2 regions of the Cupriavidus sp. C2SS-8b genome follow, and region 1 is predicted to be linked to the other one. Evidence: predicted binding sites of a transcription regulator. Region 1 holds the regulator's gene; the other holds the start of a gene.
What was found. The regulator LexA, encoded in region 1, represses DNA repair genes until DNA is damaged. The targets are predictions, from matches to a motif close to ACTGTATNNNNATACAGT.

Region 1 (7,480 bases):
CTTGCAGCGAAAAACCCGGCGACACGCGCTGGGTTATGTACGGTAGCCGCTATATCGAGGCGTTGTCCCTGGCGTCCGGCTTCGCGGACCGGCCCAGCCATCACCCTTTGATGTTGGGCGTCTCCTGGCCAAACGAATTCCTTTCATGGATCTGCCCATCACGGCCGTGAATCAGCAGCTCAACCTTCGTCCTTTTCGCCTTTTCCGTGCCGGTGGCGATGGCGTGCTGCTGGCAGGTGAAGCGCTGCTCGTTTCCCGACCCGCCTTCGAGCTGGACAGCCCAGCCATTATAGGTAGGCACGACGTGGATATTCTTGTTGGCCATGGCTGTCTCCTGGAGTCCGTGGAGATAGTGTCGGCCTGGAAACTCCGCGCCGGTATCAGTCGCTGTCCGACAAGGTGATCGGACGCGGATGGGGTTATCCCGACTGTCCCAAATCGCAAAGCGGATGTCACCTGGGGTCAAATGGTTTCCCCCCGGTTTTCCATACTGGCGTGGTCACGAACTCGCTCCCCTCAACATCATGCTTGCCCTGGCTATCTGGCTGCTTTGCTCTTTCGGGATTGGCCTGCTGGCCCATATTCTGGGTCGCTCCGTTGCGGTGTGGCTGGCCTTTTCGATGATCTTCACACCGTCCCTCGGGCTGATCGCGATGGCTATCCTGGGCAAGAAGGCCACGGCACAGCAGCTGCCGGCCTGAAGCGTGCGGCTCCCGGCTCGGCGCGGCCCTGTTCCGCCGCCGGCGCGCGGGAAGCGGCAGGCTTCGGATGGTCAGGATCTTCATGCTACGATGCCCCGGACACCGGGAGGCCGCCATGGAATATCGATACAAGAGCCGGGAAATCTCGATTCAGCCGATCAAGGCGCCCGACGGACAATGGGACTGGTCGTTTGTCATCCGTGGACACGGACATCGACATAACGCCGGCGCGCTCGCGGCAACGGAAGACAGCGCCATCGAGGCGGCCTACGCAGCTGCGAAGCACGAGATCGACCACATCTCCGGCGACGCCAACGACTAGCCGCCGTCAGCGCGGCATTACCGCTGCATTTCACTCGGGCCGGCTCCGGCCAGCGGCAAGCCTCAGGCCAGGAGTTTGGTCGGCTCGGCCAGTTCCAGCATCCGGCAGATCGCCGCCATGCTGCCAACCATGGTACGGCGCTGCGCGCCCTGATAGATGCGAACCCCCTTCGCTTGCCGGAACGGCACGGGCTTGACCGGCTGGCGGGCGGCGATGTGGTTGGTTTGCGGCATGGCTACACCTCTCGATTGGCAAAAGCGGGGTCAACACCCGTCGGGCGGGCGGCGTCGGCACTGCAAGGAGGAGGGCGGCGGCCAGCGCGCGGCTGGCCGCGCTGGTCAGAAGCCCGAGGAGCGGATCAGCCCGACGGCAATGCCTTCAAGCGAGAACTCTTCGCGTCCCGGCCCGACCATGATGTTCGGGAAGTCCGGGTTTTCCGCGATCAGCTCGATGCCGCCGTCACGGCGCTGCAGGCGCTTGACGGTGACGTCGTCGCCCAGGCGGGCCACGACGATCTTGCCGTTGGGCGCCTCGCTGGCCTTGCGCACGGCCAGCAGGTCGCCGTCGAGGATGCCGGCGTCACGCATGCTGAGGCCGCGCACGCGCAGCAGGTAGTCGGGGCGTTCGTCGAAGACCGAGGCATCGACCTGGTACTGCCGGTCGATATGCTCGGCGGCCAGGATCGGGCTGCCGGCGGCCACGCGGCCCACCAGCGGCAGCGTCAGCTGCATGACCCCGGACATCGGCAAGGAAAACTGGTCGGGGGTTTCCGAATCGCTGCGCGCGACCTTCAGGCGAATGCCGCGCGACGCGCCCGGCGTCAGTTCGATCACGCCCTTGCGCGCCAGTGCACGCAGATGTTCTTCCGCGGCATTGGGCGACGAGAAGCCAAACTCCGCGGCGATCTCGGCACGTGTGGGCGGGAAACCCGTGCCGCGGATCGTATTGCGGATCAGGTCGAAGATTTGCTGCTGCCGGGGTGTCAGGGTCGCCATGGAAGCGTTCCGAAAAGTGCCCCGGTGTTATGTGCCTGCCAGCCGGGTAAGCACTGTATGTTTAAACAGTATGCTGTGATTTTATACAGTATTCGCGCAAGCGCAAGCAGAATCTCAGAAGCGTCTGCTCGACATCCGGTTTGCCCGCATGCCGCGGGTACAATCGCCGGACTTCCGCTTCCTGCATCCCTAACCATGTCCCAGCTTCCCCGCATCGTGGTCCTGGCCACTGGCGGCACCATTGCCGGCGCCTCGACCAATCCGGCCAGCAGCGCGCGCTACCAGGCCGCGACGGTGCCCGTGTCAACGTTGCTGGCGGCCGTGCCGGCGTTGCAGTCGGTGGCCCGGATTGAAGCCGAGCAGGTGGCGCAGATCGATAGCAAGGACATGGTGTTTTCGCTTTGGCCGACGCTGGCCGCGCGTATTCAGCATTGGTCGGCCGAGGCGGACGTGGCCGGCATCGTCATTACGCATGGCACGGACACGCTTGAAGAGACGGCGATGTTCCTGCACCTGACACAGGCCTGTCCGGTGCCGGTGGTTCTGACCGCCGCAATGCGGCCGTCGACGTCGCTGTCGGCGGACGGTCCGCTCAATCTGCTCGATGCGGTGCGCGTCGCCGGGCATGCGGCTGCGCGCGGCAAGGGGGTGCTGGTAGTGCTGAACCAGCAGATCCATGCGGCGCGCGACGTGACCAAGGCGCATACCTCGGCGGTGGATGCCTTTGCGTCGCCGCAGGGCGGTCCGCTGGGTTTCGTGCAGGACGAGTTGGTGCGGCTGGCGCGCACGCCGGCGCAGTCCGTTGCGGCGGTCTTTCCGGTGCCGGCCCGGTGGCCCGAGGTCGAGATCGTCGCAAGCTATACGCAGCCGGGGCGCATTGCGGTGGACGCCATGGTGGCTGCCGGCGTACGCGGTCTGGTCGTGGCGGCGGCGGGCAACGGTTCGGTGCATGAGACGCTGATCGCGGCGCTCAGGGATGCCGCCGCGGCCGGTGTTGCCGTGGTGCGGAGCTCGCGAACCGGGGCCGGTCATGTGTCGATTCCGCCAGTTACGGACCCGGATGCCGGCGTGTTTGTCTCCGCCGCGGACCTGAACCCCTATAAGGCAAGGGTGCTGTTGCTGGTGGCGCTTGCGCAGGAACCGGGGCTGGCGGCGGCGCCGGACCGGCTCCAGGCGCTGTTTGCATCGGTGTGATAGCGGTTGCGTGATTGTCAATAGCCGGGCTATACTCTAAGGCTATTCAACCTTGCCGCACCGGACGTGACGCCCGGGTGGCTTATCCAAAAGGAGCGTCAATGCGTCATTACGAAATCGTATTCATCGTCCACCCGGACCAGAGCGAGCAAGTGCCGGCCATGATCGAGCGTTACAAGTCGCTCGTGACGTCGCAAGGCGGCCAGATCCACCGCGTGGAAGACTGGGGCCGTCGCCAGATGGCTTACATGATCCAGAAGCTGGCAAAGGCACACTACGTTTGCGTCAACATCGAGTGCGGCAAGGACACCCTGGTCGAGCTGGAACACGCCTTCAAGTTCAATGACGCCGTGCTGCGCCATCTGATCGTGCAGACCAAGAAGGCCGAAACCGCTCCTTCGCCGATGATGAAGGAAGTGCAGCGCGAAGAAGCCCGCAAGGCCGCGCAAACGACCACCGAAGGCCAGGCTGCCTGAATGCTGGCTGCGGTGCCTGTCGTGGCTGGCAAGCCTGATCACGACAGCATGGGCAACACACTGCAAGGGGCGACGCGTTGAACCAGCTTCGGCTAGCCGCCACCCTGGCGGAACGCGATGCCCTCAGGTACACCCCGGCCGGCGTGCCCGTCGTGAACTGCATCTTGCAGTACAGCGGCGCGGCGATCGAGGCGGATACGCCGAGGCAGGTCGAGTTTGCCATTGCAGCGATGGGGATCGGGCCAGTTGGCCAGCGTCTGGAGCGGTTGCCGCTCGGCACGCTGCTCGATTGCGAAGGATTCCTGACCCGCAAGCACCGCAACAGCAAGGCCCTCGTCTTTCACATCACTGGATGTAAAGCATTCGTAAAGGATTGAATCGTGGCATTCATCAAACGTAACGACAAGAACAAGAAGCGCTTCCAGCAACAGAACCCGCTGTTCAAGCGCAAGCGCTTCTGCCGCTTCACCGTGGCTGGCGTGGAACAGATCGACTACAAGGATCTGGACACACTGAAGGACTTCATCGGCGACAACGGCAAGATCACGCCGGCTCGCCTGACCGGTACCAAGGCTCACTATCAGCGTCAGCTGGATACGGCCATCAAGCGCGCGCGTTTCCTGGCGCTGATGCCGTACACCGACCTGCACAAGAACTGATAGTCCAGGCCATAGGTCCGTAAAGGAGAGAACACGATGCAAATTATTCTGCTGGAAAAAGTGATCAACCTGGGCAACCTGGGTGACATCGTCAAGGTGAAGGATGGTTACGCCCGTAACTTCCTGATCCCGAGCAAGAAGGCCCGTCGCGCCACGCAAACCGCGATCCAGGAATTCGAAGTGAAGCGCGCCGAGCTGGAAAAGGCCGCCGCCGAGAAGCTGGCCGCCGCGCAAGCCGAAGGCGAGAAGCTGAACGGCCAGACTGTCAACATCTCGCAGAAGTCGGGTGTGGATGGCCGTCTGTTTGGTTCCGTGACCAACGCCGACATCGCTGTGGCCCTCGGCAACCAAGGCTTCAAGCTGGAGAAGGCCCAGGTTCGTCTGCCGAACGGCCCGCTGAAGACCGTTGGCGAGCACCCGGTCAGCGTTGCCCTGCACACCGACGTGGTGGTCGACGTGACCGTCGCTGTGGTTGGCGAGCAAGTCTAAGCAAGACCTTGCGTGCCGGTTCGTCCGGCACCATGCAAGCGAAAAGGCAGGAGCCACGCTCCTGCCTTTTTCTTTTTCCGCGGCATGCGTTGCATGGCGGCCCATCGTGCTGCACACCCACTGCTGTCAAGGCCCGATGTCAAATTGTTGCCGCTCAAATGCCCGCCGGGCAGCGTCCGACCGCCGGTATAATCCCACCCCATGAACGCGCCCGTCGCCGATCCCCAACTTGAAAGTCTCAAGGTACCGCCGCATTCGATCGAGGCCGAGCAATCGGTGCTCGGTGGCCTGCTGCTGGACAATTCCGCCTGGGACCGCATTGCCGATTTCATTTCCGAAGCGGACTTCTACCGCTTTGATCACCGGCTGATCTTCCAGAACATCGCGAAGCTGATCTCGGCGACCAAGCCCGCCGACGTCATCACCGTCTTCGAAATGCTGCAGGTGGCCGGCAAGGCCGAGGAAGTGGGCGGCCTGGCCTACCTGAACTCCCTTGCCCAGAATACGCCCAGCGCCGCCAATATCCGCCGCTACGCGGAGATCGTGCGCGAGCGCGCGGTGCTGCGCAAGCTGGTGACCGTGGCGGACGATATCGCGTCGTCGGCGTTCGCGCCGCAGGGGCGTGAAGTCCGCGAGCTGCTGGATGCGGCCGAATCCAAGGTCTTCGCCATCGCCGAAGAGGGATCGCGCGGGCAGAAGGGCTTCCAGGAAATCCAGCCGCTGCTGACGCAGGTGGTGGAACGTATCGACGAGCTGTACCACCGCGATTCGACCACCGACGTCACCGGCGTGCCGACCGGTTTCATCGATCTCGACAAGATGACCAGCGGCATGCAGGCCGGTGACCTGATCATCGTGGCGGGTCGTCCGTCGATGGGTAAGACGGCATTCTCGCTGAACATCGGCGAACACGTGGCCGTGGAGCAGGGGCTGCCGGTCGCGGTGTTCTCGATGGAAATGGCGGGCACCCAGCTGGCCATGCGTATGCTGGGTTCGGTCGGCCGCCTGGACCAGCACCGGCTGCGTACCGGCCGGCTGCTGGACGAAGACTGGCCGCGCCTGACCCATGCCATCCAGCGCATGAACGACGCCCAGCTCTTCATCGACGAGACCCCGGCGCTGAACCCGATGGAGTTGCGTGCGCGCTCGCGCCGGCTGGCGCGCCAATGCGGGCAGCTCGGCCTGATCATCATCGACTACCTGCAGCTGATGTCCGGCTCCGGTGGCGGCGAAAACCGGGCGACCGAAATTTCCGAAATCTCGCGTTCGCTCAAGGGCCTGGCCAAGGAGCTGAACTGCCCGGTGATCGCGCTGTCGCAGCTGAACCGAAGCCTGGAGCAGCGTCCGAACAAGCGCCCGGTGATGTCCGACCTGCGTGAGTCGGGCGCTATCGAACAGGATGCAGACGTGATCCTGTTCATTTACCGCGATGAAGTCTATAACCAGGACTCCCAGGACAAGGGCACGGCCGAAATCATTATCGGCAAGCAGCGTAACGGCCCGATCGGCACGGTGCGCCTGACCTTCCTGGGGCAGTTCACAAAGTTCGACAACTTCAGCGGCGGCCCGGCCTTCTTCGACAACGACAACTGAAGTCAAGCCTGCCGGCAATCGAGCGTCTCGTTTGCGACATATCGGCAGGCATTGCTGCAACAACCCTGTAAAATATTGCGCTTTGATGACAGTGGCCGGAAACGCCGCTGTCGCGCGATGCATTGCGCAACCTCCAGCAACAAACCAAGCGGCGTTACTGCGCTGCGACAAGGAACATTCCATGTTCGGCCGATTCATGCCCACAGAGGGCAAGTTCTTCGAATACTTCAACCAGCATGCGGACTGCGCGGTGACCGCCGCCCACGAACTGCAGACCCTGGTCAATGACTTGCCCAATGCCGAGGCGCATGCCCGCCGGGTCCAGGCGACCGAAAAGAAAGCCGACCGGATCACGCACGACACCATCGACCTGCTGCACAAGACCTTCATCACGCCGCTGGACCGCGACGAGATCCACAAGCTCATCACGACCATGGACGACATCCTGGACCTGATGGAAGACGTGGCCGAAACCATCTCGCTGTACGACGTGACCAGCCTGACCGACGAGGCGCTGCGCCTGGCGGCTATCTGCGTGCAATGCTGCGACCAGGTCAAGATCGCGGTGGGCCTGCTCGAGGACATGGGCAATGCCAGCACCATCCTGAAGACGGCGCAGCAGATCGACCAGCTCGAATCGGAAGCCGACCGCGTGATGCGCTCGGCCATGTCCAAGCTGTTCCGCGACGAGACCGACGTCAAGCGCCTGATCAAGCTGAAGGCCATCTACGAGCAGCTCGAAACGATTACCGACAAGTGCGAGGACGTGGCCAACATCATTGAAGGCATCGTCCTGGAAAACGCCTGAGCGGAATCGGCATGCATACCATTCAAATGAGCCTGTGGGTGATCGGCCTGCTGGTGGCGCTCGCGCTGCTGTTCGACTTCATGAACGGCTTCCACGACGCGGCGAACTCGATCGCCACGGTGGTCTCCACGGGCGTGCTCAAGCCGCACCATGCGGTGGCGATGGCAGCGATGTGCAACGTCGTCGCGATCTTCATCTTCCACCTGAAGGTGGCAGCCACCGTGGGTACCGGCACCGTAGACG
Region 2 (7,480 bases), 1.5 Mb from region 1:
ACCTGTCCTTAGATGGCCGGCGTCATAATGGATGACCTTGCAGGTGGGCGAATCCGCATTTCACGCCGTGCGCGGGCTGCTTCGCAGCCACACGCCCCGCGCAATACTGGGCGCTGCCCGCCCTGTGTATAGAATATGAACATGACCACCGTTCACGATAACGACGACAAGCATGCTGCTGAGGAGTCGGGCCACAATGACCCGAGGACGATGCACGCCCGCAAGTTCCGCCGTTATCGAACTGAAGACGGCATTCCAGTGGAAGTTCTCTACAAGATGCTGCGCGAGCAATCCGCGGACGGGCGCGACGCCGCCAAAACGCCGTGGGCGCTAATCTTCACAGCCGTGGGGTCCGCTCTCGCGGTCATCTTCACGGCGTTGACTTACATGTCATCGAACACCCAGGACAAGGTCGACCGTGGCACTGCGCCGCTGAACGTGCAGATCAGCGAAATGGACAAGCGCATCACTGGCCGACTCGACTCCAATGACAAGGTGCTCGAGAAGGTCAATGCGCGCCTCGATTCGATCGACGGCCGCCTGAGCACGATCGAGCTGCGCCTGGAGCGCATCGACAGCAAGCTCACGAAGTAACTTCCGTCCTGCGCCTTGCAGGCTCGCCCGCACCACCTCCTGGGGCTTGTAGCGCCGCACCCTTATGCTGAACCGTGCGCGGCAAACCAAAGCAAAAAGCCGCGAACCCTTTCGGGAGCGCGGCTTTTCAAATAGATGGTGGCGAATCAGGGACTCGAACCCCGGACCTGCGGATTATGATTCCGTCGCTCTAACCGACTGAGCTAATTCGCCAACAGAGACCGCTATTTTACCGAGAATTTACGACCTGTCAACACCTCTTTGAAAAGATGATGACACGGGCGTGAAAAGAAAAACCGGCAGGCTTTGCGGCCTGCCGGCTGGAGCGACCGATTACCGGATCGGTCTTGCCTCAAAGGGTTGGCTCAGTCGTTCGCGTAGATATCCACGTCCTTGGTTTCGCGCACGAACAGCGCGCCGACCACGAAGGTGACTGCGGCGATGATGATCGGGTACCAGAGGCCGTAGTAGATGTTGCCGTTCTGCGCCACGAGCGCGAACGAGATGGTGGGCAGCAAGCCGCCGAACCAGCCATTGCCGATATGGTAGGGCAGCGACATCGAGGTGTAGCGGATGCGCGTCGGGAACATCTCGACCAGCATCGCCGCGATCGGGCCGTAGACCATGGTTACGTAGATCACCAGGATCACCAGGATCACCAGCACCATGATCGTATTCATCTGGGCCGGATCCGCCTTGGTCGGGTAGCCGTGCGCGGACATCTCGGCGCCAACGGCCTTCTTGAACTCGGCGATCTGCTTCTTGCTGGCGTCGTCGAACGCACCCTTGGTCACCGTGGCGTCGAAGGACTTGATTTCCTTGTCGCCGATCTTCACCGATGCCACCGTACCGGCCGGGGCCGGCACGACTTCATAGCTGGCCGATGCCTGGGCCAGCGTACGCTTGACGATGTCGCACGAGCTGCGGAAGTCGATCTCGCGGGCGATCGGGCTGCCCTGGAACGAGCAGCTTGCCGGGTCCGCGGTGACCACGATCTGTGCCGACTGCTGGGCGCGTTCCAGTGCCGGGTTGGCATAGTGGGTCATCGCCTTGAACAGCGGGAAGTAGGTCAGCACGGCCAGCGCGCAGCCGATCATGATGATCCACTTGCGGCCGATCTTGTCCGACAGCGAGCCGAAGAACAGGAAGAACGGCGTGCCGATCACCAGTGCGCCGGCGATCAGCAGGTTGGCCGTCTTGGCATCGACCTTCAGCACCTGGGTCAGGAAGAACAGCGAGTAGAACTGGCCCGTGTACCAGACCACGGCCTGGCCGGCGGTCAGACCCAGCAGCGCCAGGATCACGATCTTCAGGTTGCGCCACTGGCCGAAGGATTCGGTCAGCGGGGCCTTCGAGGTCTTGCCTTCGGCCTTCATGCGCTGGAACGCCGGCGATTCGCTCATCGACAGACGGATGTACACCGACATCGCCAGCAGCAGGATCGAGACCAGGAACGGAATGCGCCAGCCCCAGGCGTCGAAATTGGCGCCGGTCAGTTCACGGCACAGCAGGATCACGATGAGCGACAGGAACAGGCCCAGCGTTGCGGTGGTCTGGATCCAGGCCGTGTAGGACCCGCGCTTGCCGTGCGGCGCGTGTTCCGCCACGTAGGTGGCGGCACCGCCGTACTCGCCGCCGAGCGCCAGGCCCTGCAGCATGCGCAGGGCGATCAGGATGATCGGGGCGGCCCAGCCGATGGTGGCAAAGCCCGGCAGCAGGCCGACGATGAACGTCGACAGGCCCATGATCAGGATCGTCACCAGGAAGGTGTACTTGCGGCCGATCATGTCGCCGAGGCGGCCAAACACCAGCGCGCCGAACGGGCGCACGATAAAGCCGGCGGCGAAGGCCAGCAGTGCGAAGATGAAGGCGGAGGTGGGATCCAGGCCGGCGAAGAACTGCTTGGCGATCACTGCCGCCAGCGAGCCGTACAGGTAAAAGTCATACCACTCGAACACCGTGCCGAGCGACGAGGCCAGAATGACCTTCTTCTCCTCGCGTGTCATCGGTGCATGCTGCGCGCTGCCTCCAGGCATCGCTACATTCTGCGGGCTTGCCATGTTGTTGTCTCCTCCGTCTGAAATGGTTCACCGGCGAGGCCGCGGACGCACCGCAAGACATGGCGCGCTGCGGAGCCATAGGCACCGGAGCTGTATGGATTCTGGGAGGCGAAACTTACTGAGTTCTGACAGATTTCCGCTGTCTGGCGCGCAAAGCGTCGGGGTATACGCTAGCCCGCGCAGCGCATAAGCCGGCACTTTCGTTGCTGCATTGCGAGGGGGCAAATGCGGCGAGCGCCATGCGCTGGCGCTCTGCCGGCTTGGTGCTAAGCAGCATCCTTGCCGGCGTCTGCATTCATGCCCTGCGAAGGTGGGGGAGCGTCGGCGGCGCCCTCGTCAGCTTGGTCGTCGGCCCGGTTCATGCGCCAGGCATAGAGCGCGGTCATCAGGACGTAGACCACCGGCGCGCCCTGGGCGCCCATCCAGAACGAGAACGGCCAGCCGAAGAAGTCAAAGCGCAAGTCGCGTGCGAACCAGCTGACGACGAAGGTGACCACGAACCAGACCGCGAGCAGCGCGCAGATCCAGCGCTGGTTGCGCCGCCAGGCGCGCTTGAGCGCCGGATCGGGGGGCGGATGCGCGCTCATGCCGGCAGCTCCGGTGCGGGCTGCCGCAGCGTGATGCGAAAGCGCGTGCCGGCCAGCCGCGGCTCTTGCTGATAGACGTGGTCGTCGATCCCGACTTCGCCGCCATGCTGCTGCACGATCTCCCGGACGATGGCCAGGCCCAGGCCGCTGCCTTCGGTATTGGTGCCCAGCACGCGATAGAACCGTTCCATCACGCGCTCGCGATCCGCCGGCGCAATGCCGGGCCCGGTGTCCTCCACATCGAGATAGGCGAACGGCTCGAACGCATCGGCGCTGACGCGCACGGTGGCATGCCCGTGGGGCGGCGTGTAGCGGATGGCGTTGTCGATCAGGTTGTTGAGCATTTCGGTGAGCATCAGGCGATTGCCCTGGACCATGACCGGATGGTCGCTGGCATCGAGCCCCAGGTCGATCTGCCGGGCCCAGGCGCGCGGCAGCCAGTCCTTCACCACGTCGCGCGCCAGCGCAGTCAGGTCAAGCGCGGCCATGCTGCCCGCGCCAGCCAGGTTCTCCATGCGCGCGAGCGACAGCAACTGCGTGACCAGGTGCGCCGTGCGTTCGGAACTGCCCGCAATCTGCGCCAGCGACCGGCGCAATTCCTCTGGCGACTGTTCGCGCTGCGCCAGTTCGGCCTGCATGCGCAGTCCCGCGAGCGGGGTTTTCATCTGGTGCGCGGCATCGGCGATAAAGCGCTTCTGCGTCTGCACCGACTGGTCCAGCCGCGCCAGCATCTCGTTGAACGACGCGACCAGCGGCGTGATCTCTTGCGGCGCGGCGCGCTCGTCGATGGGGCTGGTATCGCCGGGATTGCGCGCGCGGATACGCTGCTGGATCGCCGTGAGTGGCGCCAGCCCGCGCGTGAGCCCGAACCACACCAGCACCACGGCCAGCGGCAGGATCACGAACTGCGGCAGGATCACGCCCTTGATGATCTCGTTGGCAAGCCGCGCGCGCTTGTCGAGGGTCTCGGCCACCTGCACCAGCACGGGCTGGGTACCGCCGACGTTCTTGAGATCGACATAGGTGTAGGCCACGCGCACGTCGTTGCCCGCCACGCGGTCATCGCGCAGCGAGACCAGGCCGGGATGGCCCTGGTCTTCTTCGGACGGCAGCGGCAGGTCGTGGTCACCGGCGACATACTCGCCGCGCTTGCCGACGACCTGGTAGTAGATGTTGTCGGTCTCGTCCGCGCGCAGGATCTCGCGCGCGGACAACGGCAGTTGCAGCGTGACACGCCCGTTCACTTCGCGGACCTGCTGTGACAGCACGATGGCGCTGGCTTCGAGCGCGCGGTCGAACGGCCCGTTGGCGATCGACTTGGCGACCAGGTATGTCACGGCGATGCTCATCGGCCAGAGCAGCAGCAGCGGCGCCAGCATCCAGTCCAGGATCTCGCCGAACAGCGAGCGCGGGGCAGGGTGGGCGGTGCTCTCCTCCAGGTGCGGCAGGGCGTCGGCCAGGTCGTCCGGATCTTGCGGATCGCCGCCGCTGGCAGGGGGCGCGGGATCCTGGGCGGGCCGATGCCGCCATGGCAGTCGCAGCAAGCTCATCTCGGCAAAGGAGTGTGGCGGTTTCGGTCGAGTGATCGGCTGCGTGGGCGGGAACGGCGCGCAAGCGCCTTAGTTCGGGGCGGTCACGGCCGGTTGGAATTTTTCCAGGCAATAGCCCAGTCCGCGCACCGTGGCGATGCGGATGCCGCCGACCTCGATCTTCTTGCGCAGCCGGTGCACGTAGACCTCGATCGCGTTATTGCTGACTTCCTCGCCCCATTCGCACAGGTGGTCGACCAGTTGCTCCTTGGAGACCAGCCGCCCGCTGCGCGTCAGCAGGATTTCCAGTAGTCCGACTTCGCGCGCCGACAGGTCCAGCATCTGGTCGTTCATATAGGCAATGCGACCCACCTGGTCGAAGGCGAGGGGGCCATGTCGCATCAGCGTGGCGCCGCCGCCTGCGCCGCGTCGTACCAGCGCGCGCACCCGGGCTTCGAGTTCGGTCAGCGCGAAAGGCTTGGCCATATAGTCGTCGGCGCCCAGATCCAGGCCCTTCACGCGCTCGCCCACGCTGTCCGCGGCGGTCAGGATCAGCACGGGCAGCATGGCGCCGCGCGCGCGCAGGCGCTTCAGGACTTCCAGGCCCGGCATGCGCGGCAGGCCCAGGTCCAGGATCAGCAGGTCGAAATTTTGGGTCGACAGCGCGGAATCGGCCTCCAGGCCATTCGTGACATGGTCGACCGCATAGCCCGAGTGGCGCAACGAGCGCGTCAGGCCGTCGGCCAGCACATCGTCATCTTCGGCGATCAGAATGCGCATGGTTGTCTCCACCACGGCCGGCATTGCCAGCGGCCTCGCAAACAATGCGGACAGGGCTTGCCAAGCATACTGTTTTTTTATACAGTACCCGCACATTCCGCGCACGCCGCAGCAGAAGGCGGCTGTGCAGGCAGTCGGGTGATTTTGTAGTTGAGGCGCAAGACCGGTAAACCGATCGGCAGCAATCGGAAAAGTCTGAAATGCCGGTGCCGCGCCACATTCGACCCTTTATACCACCATTGACTCAACATTTGACTCAAGGACGACCATGGACGACAAGAAGGCAGGTGCCGGCGTGAGCGCCGAGAAGCAGAAGGCGCTTGCCGCCGCGCTCTCCCAGATCGAGAAGCAGTTCGGCAAGGGCTCGATCATGCGCCTGGGCGATGGCGAGGTCGAAAAGGATATCCAGGTGGTGTCAACCGGTTCGCTCGGCCTGGACATCGCCCTTGGCGTCGGCGGCCTGCCGCGCGGGCGCGTGGTCGAGATCTATGGTCCGGAATCGTCGGGCAAGACTACGCTGACGCTGCAGGTCGTGGCCGAAATGCAGAAGCTGGGCGGCACCTGCGCCTTTATCGATGCCGAGCACGCGCTCGACGTCAACTACGCGGGCAAGCTGGGCGTGAACGTCGGCGACCTGCTGATCTCGCAGCCGGACACCGGCGAGCAGGCGCTGGAAATCACTGATGCGCTGGTGCGCTCGGGCTCGGTCGACCTGATCATCATCGACTCGGTGGCCGCGCTGGTCCCCAAGGCCGAAATCGAAGGCGAAATGGGCGACTCGCTGCCCGGCCTGCAGGCCCGCCTGATGAGCCAGGCGCTGCGCAAGCTGACCGGCACCATCAAGCGCACCAACTGCCTGGTGATCTTCATCAACCAGATCCGCATGAAGATCGGTGTGATGTTCGGTTCGCCGGAAACCACCACGGGCGGCAATGCACTGAAGTTCTATGCCTCCGTGCGCCTGGATATCCGTCGTATCGGTTCGATCAAGAAGGGCGACGACGTGATCGGCAACGAGACCAAGGTCAAGGTGGTCAAGAACAAGGTGTCGCCGCCGTTCCGCGAGGCCTTCTTCGATATCCTCTACGGCCAGGGTATTTCGCGCCAGGGCGAGATCATCGACCTGGGCGTGGACGCCAAGATCGTCGAGAAATCGGGCGCCTGGTACAGCTACAACGGCGACAAGATTGGCCAGGGCAAGGACAATGCGCGCGAATTCCTGCGCGAGAACCCGGACATTGCCCAGGAGATCGAGAACAAGGTCCGCACCGCGCTGGGCGTGGCGCCGATGAATGGCGTGCAGGCGGCCGCGGTCGTGGAACAAGACTGAGCGCTGCCGACAGGTACGCTCCAGGGCTGGCGCATTGCCGATGCGCCAGCCTTTTTTATTTCCCGCCTTACCCGAATTCCGAATTCTGAATTGCGCCGATGGCCACCCGACCCCCGCTTTCCCTCAAGGCCCGCGCCGTAGGCTACCTGTCGCGCCGCGAGCACAGCCGGGCCGAACTGGCGCGCAAGCTGGCGCCGCACGCGGAATCCCCGGAGCAGCTCGAACAGCTGCTCGACGCGCTCGAGCGCGAGAACTGGCTGTCCAACCAGCGCTTTGCCGATAGCCTGCTGCACCGGCGCGGCAGCCGCTACGGTGCCGCCCGCGTCATCCAGGAGGCCAAGACTCACCAGCTTGGCAGCGAGCAGTTGGGCGAATTGCGAGATCGCCTGCGTGAGTCCGAGCCCGAGCGCGCGCGCGAGGTCTGGCGCAAGCGCTTTGGCACTCCGCCCGCCACGCCGGAAGAGCGGGCGAAGCAGATCCGTTTCATGATGGCGCGCGGTTTTTCGCGCTCGGTCATCGGCAAGGTGATCCAGGGGGCCGAGGACGAGTATCCGGACGGGATGGAATAGGGCGGCCGGCCCGCGTATCGGGTCCGAGTTC

Region 2: the regulator LexA is predicted to act here: its motif matches at 5,619-5,636, upstream of recA (recombinase RecA).

Annotation. Positions count from the first base shown of each region.
Region 1 is NZ_CP172716.1:2,101,380-2,108,859, reverse strand. It holds gene ACIGJB_RS09745 (DUF2188 domain-containing protein) at 101-325, opposite strand; gene ACIGJB_RS09740 (hypothetical protein) at 525-701, shown strand; gene ACIGJB_RS09735 (hypothetical protein) at 817-1,023, shown strand; gene ACIGJB_RS09730 (hypothetical protein) at 1,086-1,256, opposite strand; gene lexA (transcriptional repressor LexA) at 1,362-2,018, opposite strand; gene ACIGJB_RS09720 (asparaginase) at 2,214-3,212, shown strand; gene rpsF (30S ribosomal protein S6) at 3,314-3,688, shown strand; gene priB (primosomal replication protein N) at 3,766-4,065, shown strand; gene rpsR (30S ribosomal protein S18) at 4,069-4,347, shown strand; gene rplI (50S ribosomal protein L9) at 4,384-4,836, shown strand; gene ACIGJB_RS09695 (replicative DNA helicase) at 5,038-6,429, shown strand; gene ACIGJB_RS09690 (DUF47 domain-containing protein) at 6,611-7,237, shown strand; gene ACIGJB_RS09685 (anion permease) at 7,249-7,480, shown strand, end outside.
Region 2 is NZ_CP172716.1:602,350-609,829, forward strand. It holds gene ACIGJB_RS02770 (hypothetical protein) at 136-594, shown strand; tRNA gene ACIGJB_RS02775 (tRNA-Met) at 731-807, opposite strand; gene ACIGJB_RS02780 (MFS transporter) at 960-2,654, opposite strand; gene ACIGJB_RS02785 (DUF4212 domain-containing protein) at 2,921-3,241, opposite strand; gene ACIGJB_RS02790 (sensor histidine kinase N-terminal domain-containing protein) at 3,238-4,791, opposite strand; gene ACIGJB_RS02795 (response regulator) at 4,861-5,550, opposite strand; gene recA (recombinase RecA) at 5,819-6,880, shown strand; gene recX (recombination regulator RecX) at 6,979-7,449, shown strand.